2 regions of the Pseudoalteromonas sp. SG43-3 genome follow, and region 1 is predicted to be linked to the other one. Evidence: predicted binding sites of a transcription regulator. Region 1 holds the regulator's gene; the other holds the start of a gene.
What was found. The regulator MetJ, encoded in region 1, represses methionine synthesis genes. The targets are predictions, from matches to a motif close to TAGACGTCTAGACGTCTA.
Positions count from the first base shown of each region.

Region 2: metA (homoserine O-succinyltransferase) is a predicted target of MetJ. The motif match lies at 4,402-4,419, and genes of this name have one in related genera.

Region 1 covers NZ_JACJFC010000003.1:70,401-76,825, reverse strand. The annotation lists gene metL (bifunctional aspartate kinase/homoserine dehydrogenase II) at 1-1,597, opposite strand, end outside; gene metB (cystathionine gamma-synthase) at 1,767-3,014, opposite strand; gene metJ (met regulon transcriptional regulator MetJ) at 3,304-3,624, shown strand; gene H5157_RS03670 (malic enzyme-like NAD(P)-binding protein) at 3,688-4,929, opposite strand; gene rpmE (50S ribosomal protein L31) at 5,456-5,671, opposite strand; gene priA (primosomal protein N') at 5,902-6,425, shown strand, end outside.
Region 2 covers NZ_JACJFC010000022.1:21,984-28,408, forward strand. The annotation lists gene metH (methionine synthase) at 1-2,317, opposite strand, end outside; gene H5157_RS17275 (homocysteine S-methyltransferase family protein) at 2,327-3,400, opposite strand; gene metA (homoserine O-succinyltransferase) at 3,390-4,337, opposite strand; gene H5157_RS17285 (porin family protein) at 4,548-5,195, opposite strand; gene ettA (energy-dependent translational throttle protein EttA) at 5,529-6,425, shown strand, end outside.

The sequences.
Region 1 (6,425 bases):
AATCTCTGTCTACAAAATCTGTATATAAAAAGCTAAACTGCTCACTTGCAGTAATATCAATTAAAACTTTATGTTCGTAGTCAAGCTCGCTTATCGCATTAAGTAAATCCGCAGTTTCATAGCTATTCGCCTCATGCTGCCATTGAGTTTTCCATTGCGATATATTTATGCCACTTGCATTAAATAACATATGTTTAGAGCGAACCAGCGCTACCAATTTAATACTAAAGTCGCCTGATAAACGCTCAAATTGTGCCGATAACTGCTCAATAAAAGCATCGCCTACATTGCCAAGGCCCGCAACTATAACGGCTATTTCTTGGCCTTTATTGATTAGCTTATCGTGTAAGACGCTTTGTATATCGCTATCTATAAATTGGTCTGTTAGTAATAAAACATAACCATTATCTTGATACACAAAACGCGGTTTTATAGTCTGCTCAGCTAATACCTCTAAAGCTTGCAGTTTTAGTACGCTAACGTCTTGCTCAGGGGCAACAATTGCACAGCCATTTAAATTTGACTCACTAATATTAGCTCTACCAGCAAAGTAATTAATAACTTGATATGTTTGTGCAGCCGGTACTACTAAATACACTTCACCATTATGGTTAAAATGATGAAGGCTATGCTGAATAAGCTGACTAACGCTTGCGACCTCACCTTCACTTAATCCTTCAACCATTAACAAATCAACATTTTGCAGCGTGGTTATAAAACGCTTTTTCTTTGCTGAACCTTCTTTTACTATATCTGTTGGGCTTGCTTGCACATCAAAACTACTACGAACAGCTAGCTTAATATCGCTGTTTTTAAGTGGCGATAGTGTTTTTGCATGTAATACAGGGTTACCCAAACGAGCTAATAAATTAGCTTGTCCGCGACAAATTTTGCCGTACTTAATCGCCTTTTTTACCTTTCGAGGATCAGTGCTAAACACACCCTGTGTATCGGTCCAAATACATACCTGCTTAGCATCACAGTAATTTGCAAGTAGTGTTGCACTATAATCGCTACCGTTGCGTCCAAGTGTTACGGTCTCACCTTTCGTATCGGCGGCAATAAACCCAGTAACAATATTTATCTTATTAGGTAAAATTGACTGTCGACATTGCTGCGCATTTTGCGCATGCATTAATTCACCATCGTTTAAGGTAAAAAGACTACGGGCATCTTGAGCACACGCCTCAATATTTAGCTGCTGTAAATAAGTAGCGAGTAAACGTGCTGACCACAGTTCTCCGTGCGCAAGTAACGCAGCCTCTTTTAGCTGCTCAGCTTGAGCAAGTTCTGCAATATTACTAAGCTCGGTATTTAGTGTTCTAAGTGCGCAGCGCTTTAAATCAGCTTGTAATAACTGCTCAATTAAATCGCTTTGATGGTTATTTAACTGCAGTAAAATATCAGCGACAGCTTGCGTGTCTTGCAGCTGATAACTTTGCCACAACGACACAAGTGTATCTGTAGTTTTACCTGCAGCAGACACCACAACACAGTCGCCCGGCTGAGTATGCCCAATAATTATTTTAGCTACGCTTTGATAGCGCTCACTAGAGCTTAAGCTTGAACCACCAAATTTATGTACACAATTGACCATATTTATACCAATTCGCTTAATTAAGTTGTCTATTTTGAGGTAAGAAAACCGTATCGATAACAAGGCAAAAATTTCGTTATTTAGTTGTTCTATATTAGGAATTTTTAACGATGTTATCGTGCGGTTTAATCCCTCAAATTGATTAGGTATTATTGCGGATTGGTATTAATTACCAAAGCGCTGGACGGGCTGCACTTAATTTAACGTTTCCACCAGAAGTGCCAGCACCTTTGCCTACACGGCCAACATTTTTATTTTGCCCTGGTTTTACAAGCTCAAATACTCGTTCAAAGTCAGCTATTAAATCGTGTATATCTTCAATCCCAACCGAAATACGAATAAGCGTATCGCCCACACCCGCTTCTAAACGTGCCTTTGCCTCCATACCTGCGTGCGTCATAGTTGCGGGGTGACAAATTAAACTCTCTACGCCACCTAGTGACTCAGCTAAACTAAACGTTTTAAGACTAGTTAAAAATGCTGCGGCGTCGTTTATATCGCCTTTAATATCAAAACTAACCATGCCACCAAAGCCAAGTTGTTGTGCTTTAGCAAGCTCATGTTGAGGATGTGACTCAAGTCCTGGATAGTAAACTTGGCTTACAAAATTGGAGCTTTCAAGGTACTTAGCTATTGCTAGCGCATTTTCTTGGTGCTGCCTTAAGCGCACATTTAAAGTACGTAGACCACGAAGCGTTAAATAACTATCAAAAGGGGCGCCCGTAATACCAATATTATTTGCCCACCAAGCAAGCTCATCACCAAGCTCTTGTGTTGCAGCAATAACAGCGCCGCCCACTACATCTGAGTGCCCGTTAATATATTTAGTAGTTGAATGCACCACAATATCTACACCAAACTTAATAGGGTTTTGTAAGGCAGGAGACAAAAACGTGTTATCTGCGGCAACCAATGCACCGCATTGCTTAGCAACATCGGTAACCGCTTTAATATCGGTTAAACGAAGTACTGGGTTACTTGGAGTCTCTATCCAAATAAGCTTAGGTTTAATTGCTAAAATTTGTTGAAGGCTTTCTTCTTTTGTTAAATCTAATACTTCAAGCTTCAATAGTCCGCGTTTTTGTAACGATGTAAATAAACGATAGCTACCACCATAACAATCATGTGGAATTACTAACGTGTCGTCACTGTTAAGTAGCTGAGTAGCTAAATGCACGGCAGCCATACCAGTGGCCGTAATTATGCCACGAGCGCCGCCTTCAAGCTTAGCAAGCGTCTCTGCTAAAATATCACGATTAGGGTTACCACTGCGGCCATAATCATACTCACGCTTAGTATCAAAGTCGGCAAACGAATAAGTCGTTGATAAATAAATTGGCGGCACCACTGCACCATGATGTTTATCAGCATCAACGCCGTTACGTACAGCAATGGTCGCTTTGTTTTTTTCGCTCATATTCGTCACCTGATTAATTTGGATGTTTAGACGTCTAAAAGAGTAAGTTATCCGTTTTAATAAGTCAAAGGATTTTAAAGCTCTAGATGGCTAAAGTTAGGAAAGGCGTTTGCTAGTACCACATTTTAGCTCACAAAAGTGAGCTTATTTTTACATCCCAAATAGGCTTATTAAGATAGATCGGTATCTATTATTTGACTATCTTTTTTAAATCGATAGAATTTCACGCATATTTACACGCTTTTTATACCGTGTGAGAAATTAATAATCTGAGGCAACGATACATCTTATGGCTAAATGGAATGGTGAGTATATTCACCCATACGCAGAACACGGGAAAAAATCAGAGCAAGTTAAAAAGATCACCGTTTCGATCCCGCTAAATGTATTAAAAGTTTTAACGGATGAGCGTACGCGTCGTCAAATCAACAACCTTCGCCATGCAACAAATAGTGAATTGCTATGTGAGGCGTTTTTGCATGCATTTACTGGTCAACCTTTACCAAATGACGATGACCTACGTAAAGACAACGCAGAAAAAGTACCAGAAGAAGTTAAAAAGATAATGCAAGAAATGGGTTTAGAAGTGCCTATTTTAAACGAAGAATAAATCGTTACCTTTTTAGTCAAAAAACCTCAGCATTGCTGAGGTTTTTTGTTTAAGCGTTATATATTACGCCATATAATTTTCAGGCAAATCAATTTGCGCAACACCCGACTCTACCGCAGCAAGTGCTACAGCTTTAGCTATACGCGGTAGTAAACGCGGATCCATTGGTTTTGGAATAATATACTGCGCACCAAACTCTAGTTTATCTACGCCTGCGGCTTTTAAAACTTCTGCAGGTACAGGCTCTTTGGCAATACTACGAATAGCCTCAACTGCAGCAATTTTCATTTCATCGTTAATCGCGCTTGCACGTACATCAAGTGCACCACGGAAAATAAACGGGAAACATAAAACATTGTTAACCTGGTTAGGGTAATCAGAGCGCCCTGTTGCCATAATTAAATCGTTGCGTGCGCCGTGAGCAAGTGCAGGATCGATCTCTGGATCTGGGTTTGAACAGGCAAACACGACCGGCTTTTCTGCCATTAGTTTTAAATCTTCGGCAGCTAACAAGTTAGGACCCGAAACACCAACAAACACATCAGCATCTGCAATTACATCTTGCAATGTGCGTTTATCGGTATTGTTAGCAAAAAGCTGTTTATATTCGTTTAAATCATCGCGACGAGTATGAATAACACCTTTGCGGTCAAGCATATAAATGTGTTCACGCAGTGCACCACACTTAATTAACAGTTCCATACACGCAACTGCAGCAGCGCCTGCACCTAAACATACAATTATTGCATCTTCAATTGATTTACCTTGTACTTCTAGCGCATTTAACATGCCGGCAGCCGTCACAATGGCGGTGCCGTGTTGGTCGTCATGAAAAACAGGAATGCTACAACGCTCTATTAATGCTTTTTCAATTTCAAAACACTCTGGTGCTTTAATATCTTCAAGGTTAATACCACCAAATGTGTCAGCAATATTGGCAACCGTGTTAATAAAGTCTTCTGTTGTTTTGTGCTTTACTTCAATATCAATAGAATCAAGCCCTGCAAAACGTTTAAACAATAACGCCTTGCCTTCCATTACGGGCTTAGACGCTAAAGGACCTAAATTACCCAAGCCCAAAATTGCAGTACCATTAGTGATAACCGCAACCATGTTACCTTTACCGGTATATTTATATGCATTTGCAGGATCTGCGGCAATTTCACGTACAGGCTCAGCGACACCTGGGCTATAAGCTAGGGCTAAGTCTTGAACTGTTTCAGCTGGTTTTGTTAGCTCAATGCTAATTTTACCAGGTACGGGATGTGAGTGATAATGTAGTGCTTGTTCACGAAAGTCAGACATAACGCGATGGTATCCTGCAATTTAAGTTAAAGTGAGAGGTGGAGTCTTGGGGTACGATACCCTTATTATTTTTAAATTCCAAGCAATATCAGGTCTATCCTGTTATATGCTATATCCTTTAATTTTAAGAGGTTTTTCAGTAACTTTGCAGGATTATATAAACATTTGATAAATAAAAATTCACCAAAAAAGTAAGTTTTGAGGTGTGTTTATGTCTATTAAAATATTAAAAAAATGTATGTTTAACACATCATCATAAACTTAAAATAACAGCCTACTACACTACTTTAAAAACAGATAAGCCCACGTTAGCTACTTTTATCAACCTAGTTAAAATTTGTACTATTTAAAATATAGAGAATATCTATCGATTTGTCTGTAAAGGTTTATGCATACTCAGAATAAGAATAGGAAATAGTTATGCAAGGTGTGATGTAGCTCGAGCAAGCTAAATAAGATAAGAAGTAGTAAATTTTAGACACAAAAAAAGCACCCTAAGGTGCTTTTTTTAACTAAACAGCAATAATTACTTCTTGCTGCTAAGTGCACCGAAGCGCTTGTTGAAGCGATCAACACGGCCGCCAGTGTCTAAAATCTTTTGCTTACCAGTGTAAAACGGGTGACACGCAGAACATACGTCTAAGTGAATGTCTTTACAAAGAGTTGAGCTAGTTTCGAATTTGTTTCCGCATGAACATGTTGCAGAAATTACTTCGTACTTAGGGTGAATACCTTCTTTCATAGGAACCTCTAGTTAAGGCCGCATCGCTCTCCAAACCCGAAGTCTGGCACCATACGTCGTTAAAACAAATTTGTTGGTGGCGGATTTTATCCAACAACCTTCCCCTGCACAAGTATTTATTTATCTTTTCGCTAAAAAAGTGAACAATCTCTTTCTCAAGTACTATTGCTAGTAGGTTTTTAGCGGTATTTTTAGTACATTACAGCATTAATTTTACGGGTTGAGTTGTTATGAGTTTTGTTGAAGTTGCTATTAAAGTCCCGCTTCCACGCACCTTTGATTATAAAATAGAAGAGCAGCTCAGTGGCTTATCAACCCCAATACTTCCGGGCATGCGGGTTTTAGTGCCTTTTGGTAATCAAAAAAAAGTGGCTGTTGTTCTGGGCATTAAAAACAGTACCGACGTCCCTTTAAATAAAATTAAGAATATTATAGAGGTAATAGACGACACCCCTATTTTAAGTGCCCAACATTTAGAACTCCTTAGCTTTACTGCCCGCTATTATTGCTACCCCTTAGGCGAAACTATTCATATAGCGCTACCGAGTGTACTTCGCCAAGGTGAATCGCCAGATAAAACCAGTATTAATATGGTTGCCCTGACAGAAAAAGGTGCAAAAGTACCGTCATTAAAAGCTAAAACACAGCTCAATTTATTAAAGCAGTTATCGCAATCGGGGAAATCATCGTTAACCGAATTAAAAGCTCTTGGCTTTAGTAAAAAAACAATCGATAGCCTAATAGATAAAGAACT
Region 2 (6,425 bases), on a different contig from region 1:
CATCGTTTGCTAGGTTTTCGTCTGGTGCAAAACCCCAATACTCTTTACGTACTTTTTCGTGCAGGTATTCTGCAAACGCTTCGGCGAGCCTGTCGGCAACCGCTTTAACCATTATTTTGTTGTAGTCGTCTTGCTGTGCGTCAAACGCATTTGCTAAGTCGTCTTCTTCTAGGCCGCCCGTTACTGCAAACGCGCCAAAGTAATCAGGCGTGCCTTTTGGTGCTATGTAGTCGGCTAGGCAATAATTAGCAAAGTCGGTTTTTTCGGTTTGCTGGCGTAAATGGCATGAAGTAGTTAATACTTCTTTGCGTGTTTCGTCGGTGTATATTTCTATGTCATCACCCACGCGGTTAGCCGGGAATAAACCAATTACACCAAGTGGTTGCAAACTGCCTGCTTTTTCAAGGTCGTCTAACATATCGTTAGCGTCTTTAAATAAGCTTTGCGCTTGCTCGCCTACTACTTCATCGTCCATTATGCGCGGGTATTTACCGGCAATTGACCACGTCATAAAGTATGGCGTCCAATCTATGTATTTACGCAAAGTAGCAATTGATACATTTTTAAATTCAGTCACGCCCAGCTTTTTAGGCACTGGTGGCGTGTAGTTATCCCAATCAAGCTTTGCTGCGTTATCGCGTGCGCGCTGGATTGTAACAGGCTTAGAGCGTGGTTTTTTACGCGCTTGTTGCTCGCGTACTTTTACATATTCAGCTTTAGTTTTAGCTAAAAAGTCAGGTTTAATGTCTTTTGATAATAAGTTTGAAACCACACCAACTGCACGGCTTGCGTTATTTACATACACAACGCCTTTATCATATTGCGGCTCAATTTTTACTGCGGTGTGCGCTTTAGAGGTAGTTGCACCACCAATGAGTAGCGGCAGTTCAAAACCACGGCGTTTCATTTCTTTTGCTACGTGTACCATTTCGTCAAGCGATGGGGTAATTAAGCCCGATAAACCAATAATATCGGCTTTTTCGTCGATGGCGGTTTGCAGTATTTTATCGGCAGGTACCATTACGCCTAAATCAATAACTTCGTAGTTATTACACTGTAGTACCACGCCTACAATGTTTTTACCTATGTCGTGTACGTCGCCTTTTACGGTCGCCATCACTATTTTACCATTGGTTGAACCTTCTTCTTTTTCGGCTTCAATAAATGGGTCTAAGTAGGCTACGGCTCGTTTCATTACGCGCGCCGATTTAACCACTTGTGGTAAAAACATTTTACCTGCGCCAAATAAATCCCCTACTACGTTCATGCCATCCATTAACGGCCCTTCAATTACGTGAATAGGTTTATCGGCAGCAGCGCGGCACTCTTCGGTATCTTCATCTATAAAGGTAGTAATGCCTTTTACAAGCGCGTGCTCAAGGCGTTTTTCAACAGGCCATGTGCGCCATTCTAAATCTTCTACTCGCTCGGCTTGTGCCATACCAGAGTATTTTGGTGCAAGCTCTACTAAACGCTCGCCTGCACCTGGGTCTGTGTTAAGTATTACGTCTTCAACGGCTTTACGAAGCTCTTCTGGGATGTCGTCGTAAACGGCGAGTTGCCCTGCATTTACAATGCCCATATCCATACCCGCTTTTATGGCGTGGTATAAAAATACCGAGTGAATAGCTTCACGTACTGGGTTATTACCCCTAAATGAAAACGATACATTTGACACCCCGCCCGACACTTTACAGTGCGGTAAGTTTTGTTTAATGCGGCGTGTGCCTTCAATAAATTCTACTGCGTAGTTGTCGTGCTCTTCTATACCGGTGGCTACGGCAAATATATTAGGGTCGAATATAATATCTTCTGGTGGAAAACCAATGTCTTCTACTAATATTTTGTAGCTGCGGGCACATATTTCATATTTGCGGTCTGCTGTATCAGCTTGCCCGTCAGTATCAAACGCCATTACAACGGCAGCTGCACCAAAACGTTTTATTATTTTAGCTTGGCGAATAAACGGCTCTTCGCCCTCTTTTAGCGATATAGAGTTAACAATGGCCTTACCTTGAATACACTTTAGGCCTGCTTCTATTACTTCCCATTTAGAGGAGTCGACCATAATGGGTACGCGTGAAATATCAGGCTCTGAGGCTATTAAGTTTAAAAACTTAACCATCGCGGCTTTTGAGTCCAACATGGCTTCGTCCATGTTTATATCAATAACCTGTGCGCCATTTTCTACTTGTTCGCGGGCCACTGTTAGCGCGGCTTCAAAGTCTTCTTCCATGATTAAACGTTTAAACATGGCAGAACCGGTTACATTGGTACGTTCGCCGACATTAGTAAATACTGCTATTTGTTGGGTCATGTTGGCTCCTTAATTTAAGTTACAGGCTTCAAGGCCTGATAAACGCATGCGTACTTCAAGCTCTGGCAATTGGCGTGGTTTAACGCCCGCTAGACCTTTTGCAAAAGCACGAATATGCGCAGGCGTGGTGCCACAACATCCACCTACTATATTAATAAAGCCCGATTTACCCCAATCGATAATTTCGGCTGCCATTTCAGGCGCTTCTAAGTCGTATTCACCAAACTCATTAGGCAAGCCCGCATTAGGGTGTACCGATGTAAAGGTTTCGCACACGCGCGAAAGCTCTTCTACATATTGGCGCAGTAAATCAGGGCCAAGCGCGCAGTTTAAACCAATCGAAATAGGCTTAATATGGCGAATAGAGTTATAAAATGCCTCGGTTGTTTGCCCTGAAAGCGTACGGCCAGAAGCGTCAGTAATAGTGCCCGAGATCATAACTGGTAATGTGCGCCCTGCTTGTTCAAAGGCTTCTTCTACACCAAACGAGGCGGCTTTTGCATTAAGCGTGTCGAATATAGTTTCGATTAGTATTAAATCGGCGCCGCCTTCCATTAATGCAAGGGTAGACTCTACATACGCAGTAACTAGCTTATCAAAAGTAACGTTTCGGTAACCCGGATCGTTTACGTCTGGCGAAATTGAACACGTTTTAGATGTCGGCCCTAAAACACCGGCTACATAGCGCGGTTTTTCTGGCGTTTTAGCCGTAAATTCATCGCAAATTGCGCGTGCTAATTTAGCCGACTCTAGGTTTATTTCACGGCTTAGGTTTGCCATGTCGTAATCTTCCATCGAAATAGTGGTCGAGTTAAACGTGTTGGTTTCGATAATATCGGCGCCCGCTGATAAAAAACCACGATGAATATCAGTGATTAAGTCGGGCTTGGTTAGGCTTAATAAATCGTTATTACCTTTAATTAATACATGCCAGTCTTTAAAACGCTCTCCGCGATAGTCTTCTTCTTCTAGCTTATGATCTTGGATCATGGTGCCCATTGCGCCATCTAAAATTAAAATGCGTTCTTTTAATGCGGCACTTATTTCGGCTTGCTTATTATTTGTAGGCGCGTTATTCGGCATAGTTGTTAGTCCTCACGTCTTGGCTAACTAAATTAATATCATACGGTGTGGTTTGGTACACGTAGTAATTTAACCAGTTCGAAAAAAGTAAAAAAGCATGGCTTTGCCACGTTTTTGAAGGTTGTTTGGTTGCATCGTCATCCGGAAAGTAATTTTCGGGCTTTGGTGCATTAGGGCTTTTTTTACAATCGCGCTCGTATTCTGCTTTTAGCGAGTCGGCGTCGTACTCTGGGTGGCCGGTTATAAACACTTGACTACCCGATTTATTTTTAAGTAAGTAAGCCCCTACTCGCTCAGAACCTGCCAGTACAACGAGTTCTTCACAGGCGTTTATTTTATTTATATCAATATGGCCGTAGCGTGAGTGCGGTACCAAAAAGGTATCGTCGAATCCGCGAGTCAGTGCGCCGTGATCAAAATAACACTGGTGAGTAAATACGCCACACAGTTTATCGTCTTTTAAATCGCGTTTTAAATTGTAACGGTGATATAACGCTGCATGCGCTGCCCAACACGAAAATAACGTAGAGGTAACGTGTTGCTCAGCCCAATCAATAATAACCTTTAACTCATCCCAATACGCTACATCGTCGTATTCTAAATGCGCAAGTGGCGCACCGGTTACTATTAACGCATCGTAATTGTTGTCTTTAACCTCAGAAAAGTAACGGTAAAAGGTATCAAGGTGCTCTTCTGAGTTGCTGCTACTGCGGTGAGTGTCGAGGCGCAGTAGTTCTACGTTTACTTGCAAAGGTGAGTTGGCAAGTAAGCGAATAAACTGAACTTCGGTTTCTACTTTATTAGGCATTAAGTTTAAAATAGCCAAACGCATTGGGCGTATTTCTTGCGTTTTTGCACGACTTTTTGGCATTACAAATACGTTTTCTTGACGTAAACGTGCAATTGCCGGCAACTCGTCTTTTACTGTAATTGGCATACTTTACTCCTGCTCATAAAAACCGAGGCTTAATTATGAACTGAAAGTAAAAAATATCAACCTCTAGATGTATAGATGTCCAAATGAAATTTTTTCATGATTTTTTTAAGATTTACTAAAAGTTATAGATGAGAGGGAATGCATTTATATTGAAGTACTTTGTTTTAGTGAATTGAAATAGCGCTACTAAAATCAGTAGCGCTATTATAATTAAAAACGATAATTTACAGATAAATTAAGAGCGTAAATATCGCCTTCATTTGTATCAAAATATTGGTATTCAGCACTTACTTGCCAGCGTTGAGTTAGCCTAAAGTCAATGCCGGTTCCGTACGTTACGCCGCCTTCATCGTAGTTTTGCTCAGTTATTAGCGTAGAATTTGTATCTGTACCAGTTATTGATTCTGCAAGGTTTTTTAAGTCGCCTTCATTGTAACTTAATTTATTTCTACCATAGCCACCAAATAAAAACACATCAGCTCGAGATGAAATTGGATAATTAGCTTTTACAAATATACTTGTTTGCAAATCAAGGCTTGAATCGATTTCGCTCTTAATGAATTCTGAACTCAGCGAACCGTCCTGTGGGTTCTGAGTGTAAACAATTCCGTTTAGAGGCGTTGACTCATCATTTAACCCAAAACCTATACGCCCTTCTAATGCAAAGTAACGCGAAAACTGATATCCAAACCGGCCGTAAAGCGTTGTAAACTGTATGCTATCACTCTCGTATACATCAATTTGCGTAGACCCTATCCCTATTCCTTGGTAATAACCATTTACGTGGAGTATGTCTGCTTGGCTCGAAAATGAGTATAAACCTAAAAGTAATGCCCCTAACCTTGTAACTATTTTCATGTTCATTCCTTTAAACCTTTGTAATATTTAATAATGTGATGTTTAACAACAAACTAAGTGTGGCCTGCCTATATAACTTGCTTATACTTTACAGCTTGTAAATATACTGTACCACTTTTGTTAAAAATGAAATGTATTTGAACAATATAAAACAATAGATTACAGAATTTTACACAATAGAAATCCTGTAATAGTAGTGTTTTTAACGAGCAATCAAAACAAAGTACCGCTTAGGTAAGTGTATTGTTCTATACAGCATTCGTTGACTGTTTCACCCGTCAGCCACTACAATACAACATTGAAATTTTTATTATTATTTGAAGGCTTTCCTCCATGGTTTTACCTGATAAATTTATATTCTCGATGAGTCGAGTATCTAAGGTTGTGCCACCTAAGCGCACTATCTTAAAAGATATTTCGTTGCACTTTTTTCCTGGCGCTAAAATTGGTGTGCTTGGTTTAAACGGTTCTGGTAAATCTACGTTACTGCGTATTATGGCCGGTGTTGACCAAGATTTTGAAGGTGATGCACATCCTCAGCCTGGTACTAAAATTGGTTATTTACCGCAAGAACCTGTTTTAGACGAAAGTAAAACAGTACGTGAAACTGTTGAAGAAGCTGTTGGCGAAGTTAAACATGCACTTAAACGTCTTGACGAAGTGTATAACGAATACGCCATGGAAGACGCTGACTTTGACGCACTTGCAAAAGAGCAAGGCGAGCTTGAAGCTGTTATTCAGGCGCACGATGGTCATAACATCGACAACGTTTTAGAACGCGCAGCTGATGCACTTCGCCTGCCAGAGTGGGATGCTAAAATTGAGCACCTTTCAGGTGGTGAGCGTCGCCGTGTTGCTATATGTCGATTATTACTTGAAAAACCAGACATGCTTATCCTTGATGAACCTACTAACCACTTGGATGCTGAGTCGGTTGCATGGTTAGAGCGCTTCTTGCACGATTACGAAGGCACTGTTGTGGCTGTAACGCATGACCGTTACTTCCTTGATAATGTAGCTGGTTGGATATTAGAGCTTGACCGTGGTGAAGGTATTCCATGGGAAGGTAACTACTCTTCTTGGCTTGAACAAAAAGATGCGCGCTTACAGCAAGAACAAAAATCTGAAAAAGCACGTCAAAAATCAATTGCGCAAGAACTTGAATGGGTTCGTTCAAACCCTAAAGGTCGTCAAGCTAAGTCAAAAGCACGTATGGCTCAGTTTACTGAA